One region of the Bacillus sp. V2I10 genome, then DNA from elsewhere that is predicted to be linked to it. Evidence: riboswitches for the same ligand, from Rfam matches in the RefSeq annotation. Region 1 holds a riboswitch; each other region holds the start of a gene.
The links. Region 1 has a riboswitch for S-adenosylmethionine ahead of QFZ72_RS23640 (MetQ/NlpA family ABC transporter substrate-binding protein). Riboswitches for the same ligand answer to the same signal wherever they lie in the genome.
Positions count from the first base shown of each region.

Region 2: another riboswitch for S-adenosylmethionine. It lies ahead of QFZ72_RS22995 (methionine biosynthesis PLP-dependent protein); the one in region 1 lies ahead of QFZ72_RS23640 (MetQ/NlpA family ABC transporter substrate-binding protein).
Region 3: another riboswitch for S-adenosylmethionine. It lies ahead of QFZ72_RS00660 (LLM class flavin-dependent oxidoreductase); the one in region 1 lies ahead of QFZ72_RS23640 (MetQ/NlpA family ABC transporter substrate-binding protein).

Region 1 covers NZ_JAUSYV010000001.1:4,655,629-4,659,463, forward strand. Annotated here, with positions in the region: gene QFZ72_RS23635 (ammonium transporter) at 1-223, shown strand, start outside; gene QFZ72_RS23640 (MetQ/NlpA family ABC transporter substrate-binding protein) at 559-1,377, opposite strand; SAM riboswitch class I at 1,445-1,552, opposite strand; gene asnB (asparagine synthase (glutamine-hydrolyzing)) at 2,040-3,835, opposite strand, start outside.
Region 2 covers NZ_JAUSYV010000001.1:4,522,461-4,526,295, forward strand. Annotated here, with positions in the region: gene metC (cystathionine beta-lyase) at 133-1,317, opposite strand; gene QFZ72_RS22995 (methionine biosynthesis PLP-dependent protein) at 1,304-2,428, opposite strand; SAM riboswitch class I at 2,513-2,642, opposite strand; gene QFZ72_RS23000 (DMT family transporter) at 2,713-3,600, opposite strand.
Region 3 covers NZ_JAUSYV010000001.1:127,224-131,058, reverse strand. Annotated here, with positions in the region: gene QFZ72_RS00665 (class I SAM-dependent methyltransferase) at 1-767, shown strand, start outside; gene QFZ72_RS00660 (LLM class flavin-dependent oxidoreductase) at 762-1,826, opposite strand; SAM riboswitch class I at 1,908-2,012, opposite strand; gene QFZ72_RS00655 (thioredoxin family protein) at 2,071-2,391, opposite strand; gene QFZ72_RS00650 (D-alanine--D-alanine ligase) at 2,692-3,777, shown strand.

The DNA of each region.
Region 1 (3,835 bases):
TCAGCTTGGTGTTCAAGCGATTGGAATCGTATCATGCGCTGCTTACGCGTTTGTCATCTCCTACGTCATTTTAAAAGTGATGAAACAAGTTATGGGCACTATCCGCGTAACAGAAGAAGAAGAAATGATCGGACTTGATATCAGTGAACATGGCAGCTACGGCTATCCTGAATCATTTGCAGCTGTTGAAGAAAGCAATTCAGGTAAAAAAACTACAGCTTGAAAGAAAAGCGGAACCGACTGGTCAGGCCCGACAGACAGATAAGAATTCCCCCGAAAAGTCCGGTTTTGACTTTCCTGAGGGAATTTGTTCTGGTCGAGGGACTAGGAGTTGGAGCTGGACACCACGAAAAAGCGGAACCGCCTGATTAGCACAGACAGATAAGGATCATTATATTTTTAATTGCTGCGGGGATCATTTTATCCGCTCCTGCGACAGGACGAAAGATCTTGCGGCCAATGGTTACATTATGCGGCATATATATTGAGAGGCATTTACAAAAAGATATTGAACAGCTCTTATAAAGAAAACCACTTCCTTTGAAGTGGTTTTTCTCTTTATTTCTTCTGTTCCATCCAATCAGGTTTTCCGAATCCTTGAAAGTTTTTATCAATTGCTTTTTCAAATCCTGCAGATTCGACTACTTCTTTAATATCCTTCGCGAGCTCTGAATCTGCATCTTTCGTATTCATCACTACACGATTGCGATGCACATCATTCATATCCTCAAGCTGGACTGCATCTGCAAGATTCATTTTCGCGGCTAAAGCGAAATTGCCCGGTACTGCAGACAAGTCTGTGTCTTCCACCGCTCTTGGCAATTGGGCAGCTTCTACAGGTACGAAGGTTAATTTTTTAGGATTTTCGGTTACATCTTTTTCAGATACTTGGATAGGACTCACAGCTTCATTCAGCTCAACTAATCCTCCATCTTTCAAAATTTGAAGCGCACGCGCTGCGTTCGTTGGATCATTCGGAATGGCGACAGTCGCGCCCTCTTTCACTTCACTGAGTGATTTGACTTTGTCAGAATAGATCCCCATTGGAGCAGTAGGGACAGTAATCACTTCAGATAAATCCAATTTGCTTTGTTTTGCGAAGGTTTCCATATAGATTTTATGCTGAAACAGATTGGCATCAAGCTCATCATTGCCGAGCGCCTGATTTGGCTGAATGTAATCATTAAATTGGACAACTTCAACCTTATATCCTTTTTCCTCAAGTCCCGGTTTGATTGCCAGTTCAACCATATCCGTATAAGGACCTGCCGATGCTCCAATTTTGATGCTTTTCTTTTCTCCATTTGATCCTTCTGCTCCGCATGCAGATAATACTCCCATTACAAGTACAATAAGTGCTAAAACTGTTTTTTTCATTTGTTCTCCTCCTTTTTTTACACAAAAAATTCCCCTTTCATTCAGAAAGAGGAATCGTATGTATGACGACTTATCTTCCAGAATGAATAATCATTCTGCAGGATTTAGCACCGTTCCATTTAAGGAGGTTGCCGGACTTCGCAGGGCCTGTTCCCTCAGTCTCTCTTGATAAGCAAGCTATTAAATTCGAATACCTGTATATTATACTCACAGCTTCATTCTGTCAATCATTATTTTAGAATAATCAAAAAAGTGAGATATAGACAGAGAAGGATTTATTAATAAAGAAGCTGGTTTAGCCGTGCACTTATTTGATTCTGCTGAAAAACTCAGTATTTAGTGATTTCTCATTTCATTAAGCTAACATGCCCTTTTATTAGCCGCACTTTTTGCCAGACAAAAACAGCTCTCTTGCTGACGGTGTTAAGTCTGCGAACAAACTTCAAGCTTCATCCATTTTATAGAGATCTTCTTACTAGTTAAGAGAGTCCAGCTATGCTTCTGTGCGCTCAGCGAAATTTATGCGAGCTCCACCTGTTTTTCTGCGCCCTCACCCACTCTATTTCTGCTCGTTCAGCCAATAACCTCCTTAATTCGTGCTGCAAAAAACCTCCCTATGCTGCCCAGTCAAATCAAAAAGCCAGCTTACTTCAGCTGACTCTTTAAGATTCCTCAATATTGATTCTGTACTTTTCAAACCAGACATGAATCTGTGCAAGGTGGGCGAGCAGCTGTGGACCTGTCATCAGCTGTCCGTACCAAGGCGCCTGAAAAGCATTGCCTTCTGACTCAATAATATCGTTCAGCGCTTTTTTATCAAAAAAGACGTGAAGGGCAGAATCCTGGTTTTTCGTCAATGACTGAAGCCAAATTTTGACGGCTTTTGTATAGTGAGGATTATGTGTTTTTGGATACGGGCTTTTTTTACGGTAAAGGACTTCATCCGGAAGCACTCCTTCTAATGCTTTGCGGAGAATGCCTTTTTCCCGGTTCCCGTGCATTTTCATATCCCACGGTATGTTCCAAACATATTCTACGAGGCGATGGTCCGCAAACGGAACACGGACTTCGAGACTCGCTCCCATGCTCATGCGGTCTTTCCGGTCGAGCAAGGTCGTCATGAACCAAAGAATATTGAGATAAAACAGCTGCCTGCGTTTAGATTCTGTTTCAGACTCACCATCAAGAAGAGGTGTCTCTTTCAATGTTTCCTGGTATCTTGTTTTCACGTACTCTTTTAAATTCAGCTTGCTTTGCCAATCTGTACGAAGCAGATTCATCCTTGCATCCGTTGATCTCATCCACGGAAATGCGTCTTCGGATAAATCCTGCGGCCGGTGAAACCACGGATATCCGCCGAATATTTCATCTGCACATTCCCCTGATAGTCCTACGACAAAATCTTTTTTTATTTCTTTGCAGAACCATAGAAGAGAAGAATCAATATCCGCCATACCAGGAAGATCTCTGACTTCAACGGCTTCCGTTAAGTAATCAGCAAGCTGCTGCTGTGTGATGATTGACCGGTGGTGAACCGTTTGAAAAGCATCCGTCATTTTATCAATCCACGGAGCGTCTGAGTTTGGCTGAAATTCATTTGCTTTAAAAAACTTATCATTATCTTCGTAATCAATGGAAAACGTGTGAAGGGGACCCTTGCCTTCTCTTTCAAACGCTTTTGCAGCAATTGCGGTGATCGCACTAGAATCAAGACCTCCAGAAAGAAAAGTGCACACTGGAACATCCGAGACTAGCTGGCGTGTCACTGCATCATTGACTAAAAATCCAACGCGGCTGACTGTTTCATCAAAAGAATCAAGATGATTTCTGCTTTGCACGTTCCAATATCTCCAAACCTTCAGTCCTTCTTTTGAAAACGTCATTGCATGAGCAGGACGGAGCTCCTTTACTCCTTTAAAAACGCCTACTCCAGGCGTTCTGGAAGGTCCAAGTCCAAATATCTCACTTAATCCTTCCCTGTCAAGAACGGCCTTTTGATCAGGATGTGAAAGAATCGCCTTCAGTTCTGAGCCAAATATAAGAGATGCCTTCTGCTCAGAATAAAAAAGCGGCTTTACCCCTAATCGATCTCTTGCAATGAAGAGTTTTTCATTACCTGAGTCCCAGACCGCAAAGGCAAAAATACCATTTAAATGATGTACACATTCTTCTTTCCACTCCATGTACGCTGAAAGCAGAACTTCTGTGTCGGAATGGCCTGCAAATGTATACCCGCGCTTTAGTAATTCCTGGCGGATATCTTCTGTATTATAAAGCTCGCCATTGTAGCAAATTGTAAATGTATTTTCTCCTTTTTTGCGGGACATCGGCTGTCTTCCTCCTGCAGGATCAACAACTACAAGACGTTTATGGCCAAAAAGAATGTGCTGCTCTCCCCACACATTCGTATCATCTGGTCCCCTCTTTGATAAGCATTCTGACATATTTGTTATGACAT
Region 2 (3,835 bases), 130 kb from region 1:
AATTAAGAACAGATGTAATAACCGTCCAATTTGGAGGAATTTTGACCATCCATTTCGTAGTTGTCTTGCGAAAGTTTCCAAATCTACACGAAAAAAAAAACGACTCCCCACAAAGGAATCGTCCTAAACTAATCAAGCTCTCAACTTATTATTAGCATGTGCAGGCAGCTTCGCCAAGGCCTGCTCAAAATCTTTGATCAAGTCGTCTGCATCCTCAAGGCCTACGCTCATGCGCAATAAACCGTCCGAGATCCCGCGGCGCTCCCGCTCTTCTTTTGGCATAGCGGCGTGAGACATTCTGGCCGGATAGGAAAGAATAGATTCTACTGCGCCGAGGCTTACAGCGAATACAGGGAGCTCGACATTTTTAACAAGGGTGCGGACAGCGTCTTCATCGGCTAATGTGAATGATAGCACGGCACCTGGTCCGTCCGCCTGGTAACGCTGAATTGAATGGCCGGGATGGAACGTTAATCCTGGATAATAAACGTGACGGACAGCTTTATGCTTGGACAAGTACTCTGCCAGCTTCCGCGCAGATGCTGATGATTGTTGAAGTCTGACGTTCAGTGTTTTAATTCCGCGGAGCACAAGCCAGCTGTCCTGCACGCCAAGGACCGCACCGAACGCATTTTGCAGTTTTCCAACCTGTGCAGCAAGTTCTGCGTCTTTTACAGCCGCGAGTCCTGCAAGGACATCACTGTGTCCGGCCAAAAACTTGGTTGCGCTGTGAAGCACGATATCGACTCCCAGCTCGAGCGGGCGCTGCAGAACAGGTGTTAAAAACGTATTGTCTAAAAATGTTAAACAGTTATTTGCTTTTGCAAGTTTCGTAATGCCCTGGATATCGGTAATTTTCAAAAGCGGATTTGACGGTGTCTCAACATAGATTACTTTTGTATTTGGCTTGATGTGTGACGCCACTTCATGCAAATCGGTCATGTCGACAAAGCTGTATTCAATGCCGAATCTGCTCAATACATCTGTGATGATCCGGTACGTTCCGCCGTATACGTCTTCAGTAATTAAAACGTGGTCTCCTTTAGAAAGGAGCAAGAAACAGGTTGAAATGGCCGCCATTCCAGAAGCAAAGGCAAATCCTTTTGTGCCTCCTTCTAGTTCGGCAATCGTTTCTTCTAATGCCTCGCGTGTCGGGTTCCCCGATCTGCTGTAATCAAATTTTCCGTAGTCATCAAAATCAAATTGGTGAAAAGTAGAGGAATGATGGATCGGCACGCTTACCGCTCCATTTTCTTTTTGCACCTTTTGACGATTGTGAAGAAGCTTCGTCTCGAATTTCCAATCATCGTTGCTCAACTTTCTCCGCCTCCTTCATCAGTTCAAATGCCTGTGTTAAGTCCAGTTCCAAATCTCCTGCGTATTCAATTCCGACAGAAAAGCGCAATAGCCTGTTGCACACGCCATTTGCCGCGCGAATCTCTTCAGGAATATCCATATGAGTCTGCGTCGCTGGGTATGTGATAAAGCTTTCCACTCCGCCTAGGCTTTCTGCAAATGTGATCGTCTTTAAGGCTTTCAGAAATGGGTTCACCCATTCTTCCTTCTCCAGCCTGAACGAAAGCATTCCGCCTTTGCCAGGATAAAGCACGTCTGTCACTTCTGTTTGATTTTCAAGAAATGCTGCAAGCTGGCCGGCATTTTTCTCATGCTGGTTCATTCGCAGGGCAAGGGTTTTCATACCGCGGATCAAGAGCCAGGAATCAAAAGGAGAAAGCACCCCCCCGATTGCGTTGTGATGTTGTGCAAGCTCTTCACAAAGCTCTGTTCCCTTAGCAACAACCAAACCGGCAAGCACATCATTGTGTCCGCCCAAATATTTGGTGGCACTATGTATAACGATGTCCGCTCCATCTAAAATCGGCGTTTGCAGGATCGGCGTGTAGAACGTGTTGTCGACAATCAGCAGCAAATGGTTTTCGCGGGTAATTTTTGCAATCTTGCTGACCTCTGTTTCCTGCATCAAAGGATTTGTCGGGGTTTCCAGAAAAATGGCCTTTGTGCGTTCATTGATCAGCTGCTGCGTACAGTCTTCGTCTTTAAAATCAGCGTAATGAAAAACAAGTCCGTATTTTCTCCATTCCCGTTCGAATAAACGGTAGGTTCCCCCGTACAAATCTGAGGATACAATGAGCTCGTCTCCGCTTTTAAACAATGCCATCAATGTCTGAATCGCAGCCATTCCTGAACTGAAGGCATATCCCTGATCTCCATGCTCAAGCTCTGCAATGGCTTTTTCAAGGATCGTCCGAGTAGGATTTCCAGTGCGGATGTAGTCAAATCCAGTTGATTCCCCAATTCCATTGTGCCTGTATGCTGTAGAAAAATAGACGGGCGGATTCACTGTTCCCGTTACGTTTTCACTTCGATTTCCAATTTGAGCTAAGATTGTTTCAATGCGTTCTGACATTTCCAACACCGTCCCATAGTTTTTTCAAAATAAAAAACGTCTCCCTCATTTAAGAAGAAGACGTTGATATCGAATGATTGCTTCTCCTTATCTCCCAAGCTTATTACCTGCGCTTGCTGGATTTAGCACCTTGGTTCGAACAGGAACATTCTCTGTTCTTTTCCGGTTGCTGAGATTTCACAGGGCCAGAACCCTCCATCTCTCTGGATAAGAATAAATAGTATGAACTTTTTGAATTGTTTTTATAACCTTATCTCATTATCAAATAATTTGCAAGGGATTTTTTATGAATATTTACGATTTACAATCATTACACCGGCAATAATCAACAAACCGCCTGCCCCGCTCATTAATAAAAAAGGTTCATTCAGCAAGATGACTGCCGCAATAACAGTTGCAAGCGGTTCAAAGTAAAGAAAGGATGACACTTTAGTTGCCTCCATGACCTCCAGGGCTTTTCCCCAAAACCAGTAAGCGACTGCCGAGACAAAGATTCCGAGAAACAGCAAATGAGTCCAGTTTTCCTGAGTCAGTACACTCATCTGAACCCAGCCGTTATTTCTTATAAAGAATGGAATTGTCATCATAAAACCAAAAAAGCTTGTATAAAAAGTAATGGTTAATGCAGGATAAGGGATTTTTAATTTTTTTATAAGAATGGAATAAACCGCCCAATTTAATGTACTTAAGATCATCAGTGCGTATCCCGCATTTGCATGAAAGGTGAATGACCCGCCTTGTCCATAAGATGTAATCAAGAGAACGCCAAGTACAGCAATTGTCATGCCCGCTGCTTTAAAAAGCGTAAACGTTTCTTTCAAAAATAGAGATGCCAGAACAGCTGTGAATATCGGGGAAAAAGAGATGATCCATCCTGCTTGCGATGCCTGAATGGACTGCAGTGCTGCAGCCTGAATGACTTGATGGACAAAGATGCCGAGTACGGCAAGTATAAAAACCTCAGGGAGATAATACTTTTTTATTTTTAAAGGCTGACGAAGGAGGAAAAGAAGGAGGAATAAAAAGAGAGATGCTATACCAAAACGCAAAACAAGCAATGTTAAAGGTTCCAGCTGAACTAAAACAGCTTTTGTTGATACAAAGGAAATTCCCCAGAAAGTAATTGAGACAGCTGCATAGATACCTGCTGTGACATGAATTGATTTCCTCATTTTCAGGCATTCCCTCCCTTTATCAGGCTTGTCTTCATATAAGGAATATGTATTGAATAAAGGAATTATGATGGGTTTATATCTGTCAAAAAGTGTTCGAATGAACTGTATTTTTTTTACATATCTCCATGGTATATTTATCCTATAAGTGAAAGGTGGCGATACGGGCGGATGAGGCTCGGCGATTCATGTCAGACGTATCAGCAAAAATCAATCGTGCATGAAGCAAGAATTT
Region 3 (3,835 bases), 4.5 Mb from region 1:
TCAGCAGCTACAGCAAGCTTGCAACGGAAGTTTATGATATCGATAAGCCGGTCGGCCATTCATTTGGAGACATCGAATATTACCGTGAGCGTCTTAGTGACGTAAAAGGACGTATTTTAGAGCCGGGTGCCGGGTCAGGAAGAATCTATATTCCTTTGCTTCAGGATGGGCTGAAAATAGAAGGAATCGATCAATCGCCAGACATGCTCGAGTCATGCAGAAAGCGCTGCGAGGAGAGGGGGCTGTCTCCAGTCCTGAAGGAAATGGGAATGAGCGAAATGAAACTCCCCCGCACCTTTGAGGCGATTATCATTCCAGCGGGGACGTTTTTGCTGATTGAAGACAGAAAGCAATCCATTTTGGCGCTTAAGAATTTTTACGATCACCTGGCTGCAGGCGGCCGTCTGATTCTTGATTTGTATCTTCAGCCTGATACAGCCCTAAATGAAGTCAAGACGAAAACTTGGGTTACACCCGAACATAACGTTATTACAATGGAATCAAAGCGAGTGGAAGTGAATTACCTTGAGCAGTATTCGGTAAGCTATTTGAAATATGAAAAGTGGCAGGATGGGAAGCTGATTGACACTGAACTGCAGAGGTTTGCGATGAGATGGTACGGTGTACGTGAATTTAAATTAGTTTTAGAGCGGCTTGGATTTACGGACATTGTGATATCAGCTGATTATACATATGGAAAAGAACCCGTGCATGCGGAGCAAACCATTACGTTTGAAGCAAGAAAACCAGAAAGCACATACTCATGAAGAGTATGTGCTTTCTGGTTTCGCTTTTCTTTTTTCTTCCACAAGCGGCATGACTTCCGTTGAGAATCGTTCCATTTCCTCTAGCTGCGGAGAGAATTGCAGCAGAAGCAAGTCGAGTCCGGCATCTTCATACTGAATAATCTTATCTGCAATCTGCTCAGGCGTTCCGATTAGATTCGGCCGCAATCCGCGATTTGAAACAGAGTAATCATAAAGCTCGAGCTTTTGTTCAAGCTGGGATTTTGTTGTGAAATCTTTATATCCCGCATAAGCTGAAGATTCCTTAATATCCGTGATTCTTGCTAGCTCCTCCTGAACCTCAGCGTCCGTATCTCTGCACACAATGTAAGCAGCCATTCCAAAGGATTGAAACGGTGTGCCTTCAGCAGTTGCTCTTAACCTCTTCATCTCATCAATCTTGCAACTGATTTCATCAACCGTTCCGCCGTGCATAACATAGGCATCACAATGTCTGGCAATGGTTTCTTTTCCGCGTGGGCTTTCGCCGCCTGCATAAAGAATCGGATTCGGCTTTTGCACAGGCTTTGGATGGAGATGTGTATGGCTGAACTGATAGAAATTACCTTGATAGGTGAAGGTTTCTTTTTCCCACAGCCCTTTTAATACTTGGATGAATTCCTCGGTCCGGTCATATCTTGCATCATGCTCAGTAAAAATTCCGCCATATTGCCGCGCTTCTTCTTCCCACCAGGCTGATACGACGTTTAAGGTGAATCTGCCATTGCTGATGTGATCGATGTTGGCTGCCATTTTTGCTGTGACCGCGGGATTATGAAAACCGGGTCTTACTGCGGTCATGATTTCAATCTTGTCTGTCACGGCTGCAAGTGCGGCAGCTGTGGTCCATGCTTCGAGGGAATCATGCTCAGGTCCTTTAATATCATTTAAGTAAAGCTCGGCAATCAAGGTTGTATCATAACCCCATTTTTCCGCCTTCTGAATGACCTCTTGTGCATAAGCATAGGTCGGGGGCATATTCTCATTTTCCACATTCCGGAGCCATCCGCCGAAGATCGGCAGCCAAAATCCATATTTCATCAATAAAACACTCCTCTCTCTCCGCATAAAAAAAGCCTCTCTTGTGTAAGAAGAGAGGCAGAATCTGCTGTTTTCAGTTCCATCTCATCTGTCAAACATAACGTTTGCTGGAATTGGCACGGTTTCTGTTAAGATCCGTTGCCGAGGCTTCAAAGGGCCATGTCCCTCCACCTCTCTTGATAAGAAAGCATATGAAATTAGTTGTATCATAAATAAAATTATTTAATCTGTCAATTCTAAAAACTCAGCCGAGCTTTTCTTGCAGGAATTCAGTTACTTGCTCCGGTGATTTTGCATTAGCGCTGTGAAGATGCCCGAGTTTTTCTCCGTTTTTGAAGATCAGAATGCTTGGGATGCCCATTACCTGATTAGTTTCTGCAAGTTCAGGGAACTCGTCCTTATTGATTTCGTACCAATCATATTTAGAATAAGCCTCAATGATTTCATCAATAAACATATTCATTCTAGTACAGTCAGGGCACCAGTCTGCGAAAAATTTGATTAGCACCTCTTGATCTTGTGTAATTAACTCTTGAAACTGTTCTTTGGATGTAATTTGCTTCATGATCATGCCTCCTTGCTTTTATTTTAATACATAATGAGGATTTTGCATTCACGAATTGCTTATGCAGGTCAAAGTAAACTTTTTAATAAGCTCTGGCGAAACATCTAAAAAACCATATCGGGTAGCCAAAGAGCCTGTATAGCTCCTCCACCACTTCAAAAAGCTGAAAATATGATCATCAAAAGCGGACGGAAAAAGGCGTGTCACTCGAATGTTATAAAGAATTGCATGATGGCTATAACAATTTGATTTGAAAATGATAATATAGAAGAGATGAACTTTCTTTAGGGGGATATCCACATGAAAATTAAAGTCGGATTATTATACGGCGGCAAGTCAGCAGAGCATCAGGTTTCATTGCAGACCGCACTTGCTGTAATAAAAGCTTTAGATACAAACAAATTTGATATACATCCAATCTACATTTCAGATAAAGGTGAATGGATCCGCGGTGCAAAATTACAGGAGCCTGCTGCAAACGTTGCTGCTCTTCAGTTTAAAGAAGGCGGCACAGCTGTATCGCCGGTTGCTTTGAATCAGGATCTCTTTCCTTCAAAGACGGACAATGAGCATGAGCAAATCGATGTAGTGTTCCCGCTTCTGCATGGACCAAACGGTGAAGACGGAACGGTTCAGGGAATGCTTGAATTGCTGAATATTCCTTATGTAGGGAATGGCGTTCTTGCTTCTGCAGCCGGCATGGATAAAGTGATCATGAAAAACCTGTTTGCACAGGCCGGACTCGAGCAGGCTAAATACGTTTCATTCATTAAAAACGACTGGAAGAAATCTCCGGAGAAAGCTTACGAGACAGTTGAGCAGGAGCTAGGCTACCCATGCTTTGTGAAACCAGCAAATCTTGGATCAAGTGTCGGCATCAGCAAATGCAAAGACCGGGAATCACTTGTAAAAGCTTTTGATGAGGCATTCAATTATGACCGCAAGATTATTATTGAAGAAGGCATTATCGGACGTGAAATCGAAATTGGCGTCATTGGAAACGATGAACCAAGCTGTTCTGCAGTTGGAGAAGTAGCACCTAAAAAAGAATTTTATGACTACAATTCGAAATACGTTGATGGCGATACAGATATGATGATTCCGGCACAAGTAACGGAAGAAGAATATGCTCTGATCAAAGATTTAGCCATTAAATCATTTAAGGCCATTGACGGATCAGGCCTTGTACGTGCAGATTTCTTTTTAACAGAAGACGGAAGAGCCTTGATCAATGAAGTGAACACGATGCCTGGGTTTACTCCATACAGCATGTTCCCGCTGCTTTGGAAGCATGCAGGTGTTGAGTACCCTGAGCTTATCGAGAAATTAGTTGAGCTTGCGCTTGAGCGCCACGAAGGAAAACAGCAAATTAAACATACGTTTTAAGAATGCATGGAAACACTATTCTTAGGAATAGTGTTTCTTGGTTTACATATTGATGAAT